3 regions of the Neobacillus sp. S1115 genome follow, and region 1 is predicted to be linked to each of the others. Evidence: riboswitches for the same ligand, from Rfam matches in the RefSeq annotation. Region 1 holds a riboswitch; each other region holds the start of a gene.

What was found. Region 1 has a riboswitch for cyclic di-GMP ahead of ACZ5B7_RS28700 (kinetochore Spc7 family protein). Riboswitches for the same ligand answer to the same signal wherever they lie in the genome.
Region 2: another riboswitch for cyclic di-GMP. It lies ahead of ACZ5B7_RS15665 (hypothetical protein); the one in region 1 lies ahead of ACZ5B7_RS28700 (kinetochore Spc7 family protein).
Region 3: another riboswitch for cyclic di-GMP. It lies ahead of ACZ5B7_RS06115 (anti-repressor SinI family protein); the one in region 1 lies ahead of ACZ5B7_RS28700 (kinetochore Spc7 family protein).

The regions. Positions count from the first base shown of each region.
Region 1 covers NZ_AP038275.1:5,888,775-5,893,574, forward strand. The annotation lists gene ACZ5B7_RS28690 (quinone oxidoreductase family protein) at 1-491, opposite strand, end outside; gene ACZ5B7_RS28695 (HD-GYP domain-containing protein) at 816-1,727, opposite strand; gene ACZ5B7_RS28700 (kinetochore Spc7 family protein) at 1,816-2,508, opposite strand; cyclic di-GMP riboswitch class I at 2,569-2,655, opposite strand; gene ACZ5B7_RS28705 (cadherin domain-containing protein) at 2,839-4,800, opposite strand, start outside.
Region 2 covers NZ_AP038275.1:3,220,991-3,225,790, reverse strand. The annotation lists gene ACZ5B7_RS15675 (alpha/beta hydrolase) at 1-412, shown strand, start outside; gene ACZ5B7_RS15670 (metallophosphoesterase family protein) at 754-1,977, shown strand; cyclic di-GMP riboswitch class I at 2,112-2,199, shown strand; gene ACZ5B7_RS15665 (hypothetical protein) at 2,228-2,443, shown strand; gene ACZ5B7_RS15660 (TIGR03943 family putative permease subunit) at 2,513-3,379, opposite strand; gene ACZ5B7_RS15655 (permease) at 3,396-4,289, opposite strand; gene ACZ5B7_RS15650 (methyltransferase domain-containing protein) at 4,493-4,800, shown strand, end outside.
Region 3 covers NZ_AP038275.1:1,255,439-1,260,238, forward strand. The annotation lists gene hutH (histidine ammonia-lyase) at 1-1,319, shown strand, start outside; gene ACZ5B7_RS06100 (hypothetical protein) at 1,356-1,556, opposite strand; gene ACZ5B7_RS06105 (DnaJ family domain-containing protein) at 1,690-2,064, shown strand; gene ACZ5B7_RS06110 (hypothetical protein) at 2,104-2,229, opposite strand; cyclic di-GMP riboswitch class I at 2,611-2,703, shown strand; gene ACZ5B7_RS06115 (anti-repressor SinI family protein) at 2,736-2,909, shown strand; gene ACZ5B7_RS06120 (helix-turn-helix domain-containing protein) at 2,942-3,268, opposite strand; gene map (type I methionyl aminopeptidase) at 3,540-4,289, shown strand; gene ACZ5B7_RS06130 (DUF1128 domain-containing protein) at 4,324-4,548, opposite strand; gene ACZ5B7_RS06135 (YtxH domain-containing protein) at 4,728-4,800, shown strand, end outside.

The DNA.
Region 1 (4,800 bases):
ATTTGAACAAGAAGCTGCCCGACACCTCCGGCTGCTGCGTGTACTAAGACAACATCATTATTTTTTACAGCATAGCTGTCCCTTGTAAGATAATGTGCAGTCAGCCCTTGAAGGAGTATAGAGGCAGCCTCCTTAAATGAAACTGATTCTGGCAGAGGTATCAATTTTTCATATGGAACAGCTACTAGCTCTGCATTGGCAAATGGAACATCAGCAAATGCAATACGGTCTCCCGAGCTTATGCCTTGCACCGCTGCTCCTACTTTTTCTACCATTCCGGCACCTTCATAACCTAAAATATAGGGAGGCTCCCCGGCCAGATGATAATTTCCTTTCCTTCTATAAATATCTGCAAAGTTTAGGCCAATTGCATTCATTCTTACAAGAATTTCATCCGGACCGATGACAGGATCCTTTACTTCGCAATATTCCAGGACTTCCGGACCTCCAAATGTATTAAAAACAAGTGCTTTCATATATAAATACCTCATCTCTAGGGTTAATTTAGAAAGGCGGTCATACTAACGTGAGACAATATAATTAAAACTATATTGTTATCTCTATAATTACGAACCAGTTCATTTTTAAAATCACTTTCTTTTATTGTTAGCATAAATAGGTCGGTATATCTACTACTTAAAAAGAACTTGTCTCAGTATGGCCGTAAACAATGGCGGATGGGTGAAAACCTCTGAAGAGGATTCGGATTAGCACCAAGACATGGAGGCGGTTTTCTTGTTTCATCACAAGTAAACCGCCCCCTCCTTCGCGCTTTTTCAACTTTGAGCGGGGCTCTACCCCCGTTTTTCAAAAGATTAGTCAATTCGTCCTTCTTCTTTTAATATTTGTTCGAAGGCCCACACCACTTCTGTATCATAATGAGAGCCAGCCAGTCTCTTAAGTTCATCTATTGCAATTTGTTCTTTAGATGCTTTCCTATAAGCACGATCTTCTGTCATTGCATCGAATGTATCGCTCACTGCGATAATTCTTGCTTCCAAAAGAATCTCATCTCCGCTTAATCCATAAGGGTAGCCACTGCCATTTAGCCTTTCATGATGCTGTTCAATAATTGGAGCCAACTCCTGATAATAAGAGTTTTTTATCATTGTTGCTCCATCTATAGGGTGCTTTTTTATAATCTCAAATTCTTCATCCGTTAATCTTCCTGGTTTATTTAAAATCTCAATTGGCACATGAATTTTACCAATGTCATGAAGCACAGCAGCCACAGTTAAATTCTCCAATTGTTCTTTACTTAGTTTTAATTTTTTAGCTATTTTCACAGAATACTTTGCCACTCGATCACTATGCTTATGAGTATATCTATCTTTTAATTCTACTTGTTTCGTAATTTCCATAAGAGAGGATATGTCCTTACTTATATGAACAAAGGTTTGTTCCGTAAACACGCATAATAAGGTTACTTTCGAAAGGGCGGTAAAGTGGATTGGATTTTTAAGACCTCTTGCGGAAAAATAATCTTCAGGACCTAATGTTAACTTTTGATTATCAAGTTCACAAACAACTTGGCCTGATAATAGATAATAAAACTCCAGAGCATTAGCGTTCTCGCTGGGATAAATATAGAACATTCTTCCTTCTTCTATCCCTTGGTGGATAATTTCAACTCCATCCCCTCGAGTTAACAAACTAAATACTCCATTATTTTCGAAATCTACTTTTTCGACAAAAGTTCCTTTTTTGCCAATCATAAATCCTTCCATGGTATCCCGCCTTAATACGAATAAAAACGAGCTCAGGTTCGAACTCGTTTTTATTTTACTATATATTTTTCAGAAATGTGAAATAAATTTAGCAGCCGACTATTCTAATAGGATCAATCCATACCCACTTATCAGCAAAACGGACTAGCTTCCAGCTGCATTCAGCTTGAACACCCTTTTCAGCAGCCTTTTTTATTGTTTCTGCTGACATATTAAGCGTTTTATCATAAATATCAGTAATGGTTTTTTGAAGGTCGCTCGTAAACTTTTCTGTTTTTTCTTGATACTTTTCAGATCTTTTATTTAACTTATCATTTAGTTTACTAATCTTTTCTTCTATCTTTTTTGAATCCTTATTGTCTACTGTTACCAGCTGAAGGGTCGCTTCCATTATATCCTGATTGATTTCATTAATTTTACTATTAATTTTTGCTTGTTCATTTTCAATTTTTGCAGATATTTCCGTTAACTTTTTGTTTAGTTCCTCTTGTTTTTTCGTATCGTTTTGAGCTGCTGCTAAGTCAGACACAACTTTTTCTTTTTCATTTTTTAATTTGATTACTTGATCTCCCTCTTCAATTTTACGAACATCAAGAAGATAATCAGCTTGTAACTTATCAGCCTTTTTTACTGCTTTTTCAATTTCTTCATCGATATCTTTGTTTGTCTTTTCAATTAATTTGATTGCATTTTGAACATCATCACTTTCAGCTGCAAAAGCAGGCGATCCTACTCCTAAGAATATGGCAACTGAAAATAGTATCAAGAAAACTTTTTTCATTATATTACTCCTCTCAACCCTTTTCTTCCAATATAAACACCCAAAAAGACCTATGAAAAATTTGTCAACCTCCTAGCATAGTTGGTTTCAATTTTAGTCCCTATAGCTTTGCGTCTTATCCTTTTAGGTAGGTTGCTATGATTCTTATGGAATGTCTACCATTATTATACAGGGACTAACTACCTAAATCTATGTCTATTTTTGTAATATTTTGCATTTTTGTTAATTATATTTACCTTTATTGTAAAATCATGATTACTTAGGATGTTAAAAAAAAGCTGAATTCAAAGGTTGGAAGAATCTTTTCCCTTTGAAATTCAGCCTTTTAAATTAGTTATTTCTTTGTCTTAATCGCTGCACCATGAATAGTGCTCCTCCGAGCAGAATGAAAAGAATACCAGCAAACAGCCAGTTATACATATTGGTTGAAGTATTCGGTAAATCTGATTCTTTCTTTTTAACTGCTAGGTCATTAGGATGGAAGACGGCATAGGTGCTAAAGTGATTAGTCATGGCCTTAATCATACCATTTTCATATACTCCGCCTACTAATTCCCATGCCTTCTTACCTGTGTTCCAATAGTAAACCTTCAATTCTTCAGGATGATCAACGCCATCAGTTGGATAGGCAAGTTCTATTTCATGATCAAACTGGCTGATAATTTGATCTCCCCTTTTAATCGTGAAATCATAAACAGCACTCACCGCCAAATTAGATGAAGGAAGCTGCGCTGGATTTTTGTCTAGTTTCTCCAAACTAAACGTAAGGTCTTCCCCTTTAGCAAAGTTAGCAGCTGGGATTGAGAGTTGGACATCATTTTTCAAAATATTGATCACTGCATGTCTATTGATTAATGTTTCTAGTTGCTCACCTGTAAATTTAATGGTATTTATCTCATCGAGATTCTGCTTTAACTCTACAACGAGTGCTCCATTATCATCAACCAGGTTGACTTGATCATCTGATACAGTTCCTGTTATCCCATTTTTTGCAGTAACGGCAGGGACAACCTTCTGCAAACGAGTCACCGTAACAGTATAGACTGCTTTTTGACCATTTTGAGCCGTTACTTCAATTGCAATCGTGTTTTTCCCGGCGTTCAAGGCGATATCATCACTTGCTTGACCGCTCGTCACTTGTTTCCCATTAATTTTTACTGTTGCATTCGCATTTGCTGTAGCCGGAGTTAGATTAATCGTCTTCACACTTTCCCCGACCATCATAGAATATCGAGTCGTCTCCGGTTTAAATGCAGGATCTAGGTTGCCTTTGCTGCTTGTTAATTGGCTAAGGGTGGTATCACTTGAAAGAATATGGACTGTAACCGTTTGAACGGCAGTATACTTCCCATCGTTCACATAAATCGTCAGTGTGTGCACAGCTTTTGCTGCCGCATCTAAAAGAGAAGCCTTTGCTAACGTGATTTCGCCAGTCGCTTCATTCACTACAAAGATTCCTTTGTCATTTCCGGATGCAATCGAATACAAGGCAGCATCTCCATCAGCATCACTTGCCGTAATGGTACCTATACTTAATCCGTTTGCGGACTTTTCATCAATTGTAAAATCCGCATCCGCTGAAACTGGTGGATTATCATTCAGATTCGTTAAGTTGATCTTCACGTCTGAGGTTGCTTCATGTGTTCCATCACTGACCTGTACCTTTAATGTAAAACTTTGGACTTTTTCATAATCCAGCTGGCTGCTGTCTGCCACTGTTATTTTTCCAGTAGACGCATCCATTGCGAACGCTCCTGCATTATTTCCTGTTACGATACTGTAATGCAGCTGATCTCCATCAGCATCCGTTCCGCGAACGATACCAGCAGTTGCTCCGTTTGTCGAATTTTCATCAATAGTGAATATCTCGTCGTTTAATGCAGGAATATTATCATTCAAATTCGTTAGGTTGACTGTTATGCTTGTCTCCGCTGTATGTGCACCATCACTGGCTTGGACGGTAAACGTAAAGCCTTGAACCGTTTCATAATCCAGTTTGGACTGGTCGGCAACCGTGATTTTTCCAGTTGCAGAATCAATGGCAAAAGCATTTTCTTCATTTCCAGAGACGATTCTGAAGCTAAGCTGGTCGTTATCCGCATCATTAGCTGTTACAATTCCAACCATTGTTCCGTTAGCCGTATTTTCATTCGTTTGGAAAAATAATGCTGACCCTGCAACCGGTGAATTGTCATTCAAATTGTTTAAGTTGATTGTCACAGTGGTATCTGTTGTATTCGTAGCATCGCTTACTTGGACAGTTAAGTTAAAGCTTTGAACCGTTTCATAATC
Region 2 (4,800 bases), 2.7 Mb from region 1:
CTATCAAATGCTCATCTATCCAGTTACCAATCACGCTTATGACACGGACTCTTATCGTGATAATGCAGAGGGTTACTTTTTAACAAAAAATACAATGGTCTGGTTCTGGAATCATTATCTTCCTAATGAAGAGGATGGCCAAAATCCGTATGCTTCGCCATTATTGGCAGAGGATTTAAGCGGACTTCCGCCAGCGCTGGTGATTTCGGCAGGCTTTGATCCGTTGCGCGATGAAGGGGAAGCCTATGCGGAACGGCTGAAAGCAGCAGGTGTACCGGTGGAAGTGACGCGCTATGACGGAATGATTCACGGTTTCTTCTGGATGCCAGGTGTGCTGACGGAAGCGCATAACGCCATCAACCAGGCAGCCAATGCCTTGAAGGATGCATTTAATGCTATAAAAACTAGATAGATATATTGCAGATTTTTTAGGAGGCTAAATCAAAACTGGAAGAACATATATTTAATTAAACCATTGTAAAATTGACCTTAAAATAATCAAATGAAAACAGGGTGGTCCTATCAGTGGCTACTCTGTTTTCTATTAGCACCTGAATTTTGGTGTGATTTTTTTCGATTCTTTTTAATGGATTTTTTCATAATCATTAGGTGAATTATCTTTGTCTAGAATTCTTTACCAATTTATAATCAACAATTTACATAACCTATACAGAGAATTAAAATCTCCTTGCTATGTTAGTAATAGATATATTTTTTAAACTGTGAACTTAAAAAACTAGAGGAGGTTTTGTTATGAGTAATCTGGATTCACAAAAAGAGATGGACAGAAGGAAATTTATCAAAATCGGAGGTATAGGTACACTTGCATTAACATTAGGAGCAGCTGGCCTTCCAAAAGATTTGTTTACTGGGACAGCCTATGCCGAATTAAATGATGATATGAAGCTTCAATTTAATCCAGACGGCAAATTCAAGATTGTTCAGTTTAATGATACACAGGATGATGAAAATATTGACCGCCGTACCATACAGCTGATGGAAAAAGTCCTTGATACAGAGAAACCGGATTTTGTAGTCCTTAACGGAGACAACATCACTGGGGGCTGTGACACTCCTAGCGAAATGGAACAAGCCATCAACAATGTGGCCCAGCCGATGGAGCAAAGAGGGATTAAGTGGGCCATTACATACGGAAATCATGATGAGGATTCCACTCCAAAAAGCGGCCTAAATGAGGAAGATATGCTGGGTATTTATATGTCTTACCGATACAATATGAACACACCTGGGGTAAAAGACATTACAGGTACTGGTAACATGAATCTTCTTATCAAAAATTCAAAAGGGACGGATGCGGCGTTCAACCTCTGGCTGCTTGACAGTGGAAGATATGCTCCTCAAACGATTGCGGGTCAAGATTTTCAAGGATACCCGACATGGGATTGGCTCCGTATGAACCAAGTCAGCTGGTATTATGAGATGTCAAAAAAACTGGAACAGCAATGGGGGCATAAAGTTCCATCGCTAGTATTTATTCATATACCGCTTTGGGAGCACAGATTTATGTGGTTTGGAAGTGTTGACGGAAGAACGGACGCCCATCACGCGAAGGCCTTAATTAAACACAATATTGTGGGCGAAAGAAATGAAGAGGAATGCCCGGGGCCAATCAACAGCGGAATGTTTTCAGCCATGCTGGAAAGAGGGGATGTCAAAGGGGTCTTCTGTGGACACGACCATGTCAATACTTATATGGGTAATTATTATGGAATCTTACTTGGCTATTCCGGCAGCACAGGTTTTGGCGCATACGGCCTACCAGGGGCTGACCGAAATAGATTGCGCGGTGCCAGAGTTTTCAATTTAGATGAAAACACGAAGGACGTTCTTGTGGAAACTCATATGGTGTTTGCTAAAGATTATGGCATCGATTTGACTGCCAATGACCAAAGTACTGCGCCTGCGCCGATAGATGAAAGCAAAAAGAAAGAAAAAGTGATCAAAAGCAAATTTTAAAATGAAGCATAGGGACGGTTCTCACGCCTCAATTTCTAGCAAATATGAGGCATAAGAACCGTCCCCATGCATCTTTCTGATTTTTGGTATGTAATATTTGAAAATAATGTAATATAATTAAAATAATTAGTTTATTTAGATAAAGGCAAACCACTCGAAAGATTGGGACGCAAAGCTACAGGTCTAAGGGTTCGATGAAACTAGGATGGCTGAGCTGCCTAAAATAGTAGATATTTTAGGGGGATTTCATTTGACTACACTTGCTTATGACAACGAACTTGAAATGGATGTGGTGGAACTTAGTGATGAAAATATTATAGAGGGGTACATTACCGCTTTACTAAAAATGGCCGACAAAAATTATAAATTGTTAGAAAATGAATTGTTGAAAAGAAGGTTATTTTTGGTTGCCTTAGAACGCTACGATAGAAGAAAGGCGTTTTTCCACTCCGTCTTTTCTGACTAGAGCACAGAAGCCACTCGAAAAAGAAAGCTCCAAGGACTTTTTAAAGTGCTTGGAGCTTTCTTTTTTATATTAAAAACTATTCCTATAAACATAAGCATCTTTTGGCTGCTCAATGATTTTATAATCCGTCACTTTTAAAATAGGGATTTTCATTTTAAAAGGTTGATAATACATCGTGTCCATCGTTCCCGTTACTTCGTACCACTGATCATTTGGGATGTGGACATTTTCAGGAAATTGAATCATCATTCCGAACACACCAGAGTCAGCAATACAGTGAATAATCCCAAATCGGAATAAAAAGATTTGGTTGCCATTTAACCCCGGACCGTTATATGAAAAACCCTTCATCGTCATGGTTTTCCCAACAAATTCCCCGGAAAAATTGTAGATGACTTCCAGACCTTTTAAATAGTCCTCATCTGTTAAGGTAATATGGTCATTTCCTTTATACGATTTGAATTCCTTTTTGACTAAATCCGTAAATGCATCCTGGCCCATAAATTTACTCATGTCGGGATTTAATATTTGATGCATGCCATAACGGTCGGCCCCGTCCTCTAACGTAGGAAAACTAAATCCTTTGGCATTAACTAATTGTGAATCTAGGGTCGCTACCGGCAAAAACACACCTGTCAAAGCGGGAAGAACAATCATCGTATACGAAACCGTTCTTTTTAACTTTTTTCTAAAAGAAGGCTTTTTATGGTCATGTGAATGATCGTGATGGCATTCATGACATTCCAATTCTATCTCTGATTTTTTCTCTTTAATGTACCATCTGATTCCTTCTACAATAGTCAGGAAGAATAGGGCATAAATCATACTGTAGGAAAGAAAGGAATACTTCATATTAATATACTTCGAAATGTTTCCTGATAAATGCAAATAGAAAAACAAGTTGGTAAACAATAATAAAATCACGACGCGAAACATTTTCTTCCCTCCTCCTTTACAGTAATAGTGAACCGATAAATACGAATGCTGAAATTAACGAAACAAGCAGGATGACGAATTTTGGCTTGAACGTTCCGAACATCATCAGCAGGTTCTTGATATCAACCATTGCACCAAACACCAAGAATGTCACAATTGAACTTTGTGAAAATGTGTTTCTGAAAGACGAAGCAACAAACGCATCCGCTTCAGAACAAATTGATAAAATGAACGCCAGCGCCATCATGACAAGAACACCCGCTACTTTGGAATGTCCAAGTGCCGCTAACGTAGAAGTCGGAATAAATGTTTGCATCGCTGAAGCGATTAACGAACCCATCACCAAGTACTTCCCGACGTGGAAAAATTCATCGATGGTATGAGTGATCACGCTGACCAACTTTTGCTTCGTATTTTGTTTCGAATGGTCATGGACATGAACATGTTCATCCGCATTCAGCCTTAACTGGTTCGTCTTAACCACGAAAGAAAGAACAATCCCAACTAAAATCGAAACCACGATGGCAAACCCGGCACGATACCAAACCATCGTCCAGCTATTGCCAAAGGCGATGTACGTTGAAAAAAGAACGATCGGATTGATAATTGGTCCGGTGAGCATAAACGAAATCGCGGCGGGAAGGGCCACACCTTTTTCGACTAATCTTTTCGTAATGGGAACAATTCCGCATTCACAGCCTGGAAAAATTGCGCCTACGAAACTAGCAGTTATCACCGAAAGAATCTTATTTTTCGGCATGATGCGGACAATCATATTCTCCGAAACAAACACTTCGATCAGTGCCGCAACAAACGCGCCGATCACAATAAAAGGAATTGCTTCTATTATTATACTAATAAATATCGTGTTTAATTGTAACAATTGATTCATAGGAGATCCTCCTGTAATGAAGCCTCAGTTAAAAAACATACAAAATTATAACAGAAATAATGGCAAATGATAATGTTTTTCGTTTCCAGAAGTGGGAAATTTCTTAACCGAATTAATAAATCTTTTGAAAAAATCACAAAAACCTATTATCATAAAACTAAATGTTATTATAACCTGGTCTTAATATTAAGTAATAATTTAGGTAAACTGGAGATTATTGTATGTCAATTGAGACGAAACAAAAGAAACCTAATATTGACGACTATTTTAATTCACTCGGAATCAAAGAATGCAAAAGCAAGCTCGCCTTTTGGAAGCACGTCACTGCTGTAGATTCCGTCTTGGCGGAGGAACTGGAACCGCTTATTTCCCGCAAAAGGAAAGGGAACATATATGATGTGAAGAATCAAACCCTGCCATTTAGTTTAGCGGCAGAATCGTGGACGATGTCCTTTCACAAATCATTGCTCACCTGGGTAAGCCAGCAAAAGCAATTAAAGCCAAAGAGAATTTTGGAAATCGGGTGTGA
Region 3 (4,800 bases), 1.6 Mb from region 1:
ATAAAGAACATGTGCAGGATCTGCAGTTGAATTTAATCCGCTCGCATGCCTGTGGAGTCGGGGAGCCATTCCCAGAAGTGGTGTCAAAAGCAATGGTCGTACTTCGTGCCAATGCCCTGTTAAAAGGTTACTCAGGCATTCGTCCGGTAGTCATTGAAAGACTGATTGAGCTGGCTAACAAAGACATTATTCCGGTTATTCCGCAGCAGGGTTCACTAGGGGCTAGCGGGGATTTGGCGCCATTATCCCATTTGGCATTAGTTGTTGTAGGTGAAGGCGAAGTATTCTATAAAGGCGAGCGTGTGGAAGCAGGCATTGCACTTCAGCAGGAAGGTCTTTTCCCACTAACACTTGAGGCTAAAGAAGGTCTTGCTCTCATTAACGGAACGCAAGCCATGACAGCTATGGGGGTCGTCGGATACCTAGAAGCAGAGCAGCTTGCTTTTGAGAGCGAACTGATTGCTTCCATGACGATTGAAGGGTTAAATGGAATTCTCGATGCTTTTGCAGAAGAGGTTCAAGTGGCCAGAGGCTACCAGCAGCAGATTGATACAGCAGCAAGAATTCGCCGCTATTTGAGTGACAGCTTATTAACAACGATGCAGGGAGAACTGAGGGTTCAGGATGCTTATTCTCTTCGCTGCATCCCGCAGGTTCAAGGAGCTTCCTGGCAAGCGCTTGATTATGTAAAAGAAAAGCTGGAAATCGAAATGAACGCGGCGACTGACAATCCACTAATTTTTGATGATGGAGAAAAGGTCATTTCCGGTGGAAACTTCCACGGGCAGCCAATTGCTTTTGCAATGGACTTTATGAAAATCGCAGTAGCAGAGCTTGCTAATATTTCGGAACGTCGTGTGGAACGGTTAGTTAATCCGCAATTAAGCGATCTGCCGCCGTTTTTAAGCCCGCAGCCAGGCCTGCAATCAGGGGCAATGATTATGCAGTATGCAGCGGCTGCACTTGTTTCAGAAAATAAAACTTTGGCACATCCAGCTAGTGTGGATTCCATTCCATCATCGGCAAACCAAGAGGATCATGTCAGCATGGGGACGATAGCATCAAGGCATGCACATCAAATCATCCAAAACACTCGCAGGGTCCTTGCGATTGAGATGATTTGCGCCATGCAGGCCGTCGAATATCGCGGTGTAGAGAAAATGGCGACCCATACGAAGAACTTCTATGAAAAAGGCCGGGAGCAGGTGGCATCCATTAAGCAGGACCGCATCTTCTCGAAGGATATCGAAAGACTGGCAGAATGGCTGAAAACTGTGGAATTTTCTCAGTTTATGAAGAAATTAAGCTTCGAAAAATAAAACAGAGTAAAAAGGCGTGAAAACTCTTCACGCCTTTTACTCTGTCTGCTCAGGAAGCAGGCGGGCGGTATCCTGCCGCGTGTCCTCTTCCTCAATTCTATTTTTAAAGGCCTCCTGGGTGACAATAAATTCTTCATCACCAATTGCCTGCTCAGCATGACTCGCGGTCATGGTGTTCTTTGGGAATTCACCCGGATGGTTTTTGTTTTTATGATTAAAATGTTCTCCACGTGCCAAGTCTAACACTCCTTTCGTTATCGCTTGTAGCATGCCCCAATAAAGCTGAAATCATTACCGATTTATTTTTCAACCAAAATGGACCTTTGTTATAATAAATCTAGTGAGTATGCTAAAAAAGGAGGGCAATAACATGGATATGTTTCATATTGTCTCAGAAGATCGGATTAAAAAAGCATACAAAGATGGGGAATTTGAAAATCTTCCTGGATATGGAAAACCGCTGAAGCTTGAAGATTTATCAGGTATTCCAGAAGAACTGCGCATGGCTTACAAAATCATGAAAAATGCAGGCTTTTCAGAAGAAGAAAACCATTTACGCAAAGAGATGATGACCATCGAGGATCTCATCAAAAAATGTGACGACAGCGGTAAGAAGGAAGATTTGCAAAAAAAGTTAAATGAAAAGCTTCTTCGCTTTAATCAATTGATGTCAAAACGAGGGGCGAAAACAAATTCGTCCATTTTTAAAAATTACGAACAAAAGGTAGAAAAACGGTTTAAATAAATTCTGATTAGCCAAAAAAAGCTGGCGAGGAGAGAATTTTTACAATTCCTCTTCACCAGCTTTTTCTTCTAATTTGGCAGGCTTGCACATGCGGTCTAAGAAATAACCCGCAAATACCATAAAAGCAATGGGGATTGAAAAGTTTAACACATGAATAATGGTCAAAGCCTATCACCTCTATTTGAATATTAACAATATTCTGTATATTATTATGTTGTTAATATTATATGCTAATCGTCACAAATTAGACAAATGTTTTCGTCATAAAATCAGAGCCAAAAATAAAGAAGGAAAAATTTTCTTCCCACAAATTAGGAGAATATTCGACTTCAAATGCTCTATTATTTTTATATTCCGCTTTAAAGGGATGGAAATTGAAGGAAAAGTTGCGGAAACTTGACTAAATTTGTCTAACAAGGAGGTTCAGAATATGAAAAACGCTGACAAAAACTAACACTATGTTAAAAAAGGACTAGATATAATGAACTTACTAAATAATAATGTGAATTTAGGCCTAGAATTTAAGGACTAATAATAAATAGGAAATTTCAGAAAAGGCAAACCTGGTGAAAGTCAGGGACGCAAAGCCGAGGATCTACGGTGGAAATAGAGAGAAGCTATGATGGCCGGGCTGCCTGAAATACGGGTAAGTATTTTAGGGGGTTGTTAAAATGAAGATGGGGATAGAGCAGATGGAGAAGATTGACAGAGATTGGTTGACACTAATTATGGAAGCTAAGAAAATTGGATTGTCGGTAGAGGAAATAAGAAATTTCCTTAGCGGTAACAACAAATCTGAACAGTTTCATACATATCAAAAGCAAAAAGCATCCTACAAGAATTAAGCATTCTGTAGGGTGCTTTATTTTTGCTCATATTAGCTGTTGCTTTGATTGTTCCGCCATTTATTGAATTCCAAGAACTCGCGGAATTGATCTTTTGAAACACCGGAGGTCATGGCTTCCTTTACTAAATTCATCCAATCATTGTCCAATGCCGTCTTGTCAATCTGCTCATGTATTAAATGCTCAACCGGAATGTTTAATACACCGGCAATCTTTTCAAGAAACTGTATGGACGGATTTTTTTGAAGGTTTCTCTCAAGCGAGCTTAAATAGGATTTTGCAACACCTGCCTGCTCTGCTAGTTCAGAAAGTGACATCTTCTTCTCTTGGCGGAATTTCTTTACGCGGTCACCTATCATGGATTCTCACACACCTAAAAATAATTTATAACATCATTCTATCAAAAAGAATTTGAGAGTACCATATTAAGAACAAAGGAATATGGCAAATTATCGAAATTTGCATAATTAATTTTTACATTGAGAAAGTAGTTTTGAAAAATAAGTCCGTTAGCGTTAATATTAAAGTGTTGCCAAAAATGTCATATAGTAATCGTTTTTTATATACCAGCATTCGCACAAATAGGTCTCCAGACAAAAGAATTTATTCAAAAAGGCAGGGGAACATTACATGATTGTCTTAAAGTCACAACGAGAAATCGAAGCAATGAAAAAGGCAGGGGAAATCCTCGCTGCCTGTCACAAAGAAATTGCAAAAATGATGATGCCAGGGATTACCACTTGGGAAATTGACCAGTTTGTAGAGGGATTTTTAAAAAAGCATAATGCCACTCCGGAACAAAAAGGTTATAAGGGCTACGAATACGCAACATGCGCAAGTATTAACGATGAAATCTGCCATGGCTTCCCGCGCAAAGAACCATTGCAGGAAGGGGACATCGTCACGATTGATATGGTTGTTAATTACAACGGAGCCTTGGCTGATTCAGCATGGTCTTACGCAGTTGGCGAGGTTTCCGAAGAGACTAAGCATTTGTTAAAAGTCACAAAGGAAGCCTTGTACAAGGGAATTGAACAAGCGGTTCCAGGCAACCGGATTGGCGATATTGGTCATGCCATTCAGACTTATGTGGAAAGTGAAGGACTCTCGGTTGTCCGCGACTTTATCGGACATGGGATTGGAGCAGTGATTCATGAAAAGCCGGATGTACCGCATTACGGTTTGCCAGGTAAAGGCCCAAGAATTAAAGAGGGAATGGTATTTACGATTGAGCCAATGGTGAATATCGGATTATTATTCACCAAAATGGATTCAAACGGATGGACAGCAAGGACCGTCGATAGCACCTATTCCGCCCAATATGAGCACACAATCGCCATCACCAAAGATGGCCCGATCATTTTAACTGATCAAGATTAAAAAATAAAAAACAGATCTCATTCGAGGTCTGTTTTTATTTTTTACGCAAGTTTCCCAATTCTTCAACTAGAGCCTGCATTTCATTAGGGCTGAAGGAATTCTTTTTCATTACCATTTCATAAATCTCTTTCAACTCTTCATACATTTCCTCATCAAAATGGGAAGGTTTAATTGCGCCTAGATTCAAAACCTTTAACTTCTCTTTAATTTGCTCAATCATATATTCAACATTTTCTACCGACTTCAACGATAAATCCATTTTCGCGGTCACCCTTTCGGAATTCATATGTCCATCTTTTCATGTTCACTGAATGATGTCAACATAGAAAAATTAGGGTCAGACTTGCATACCCTCTCTAGATAAAGCAAAATAAATGATAGGAAAAATCATTGGAATAATTTTCATTCATTTTTATGATTAAGCAAGGAGAGGTTAAGATGACAAAGAATAAATTTTGGCAGGGAATGCTCATTGGAGCCATTGCTGGCGGAGCGGTCAGTATGTTCGATA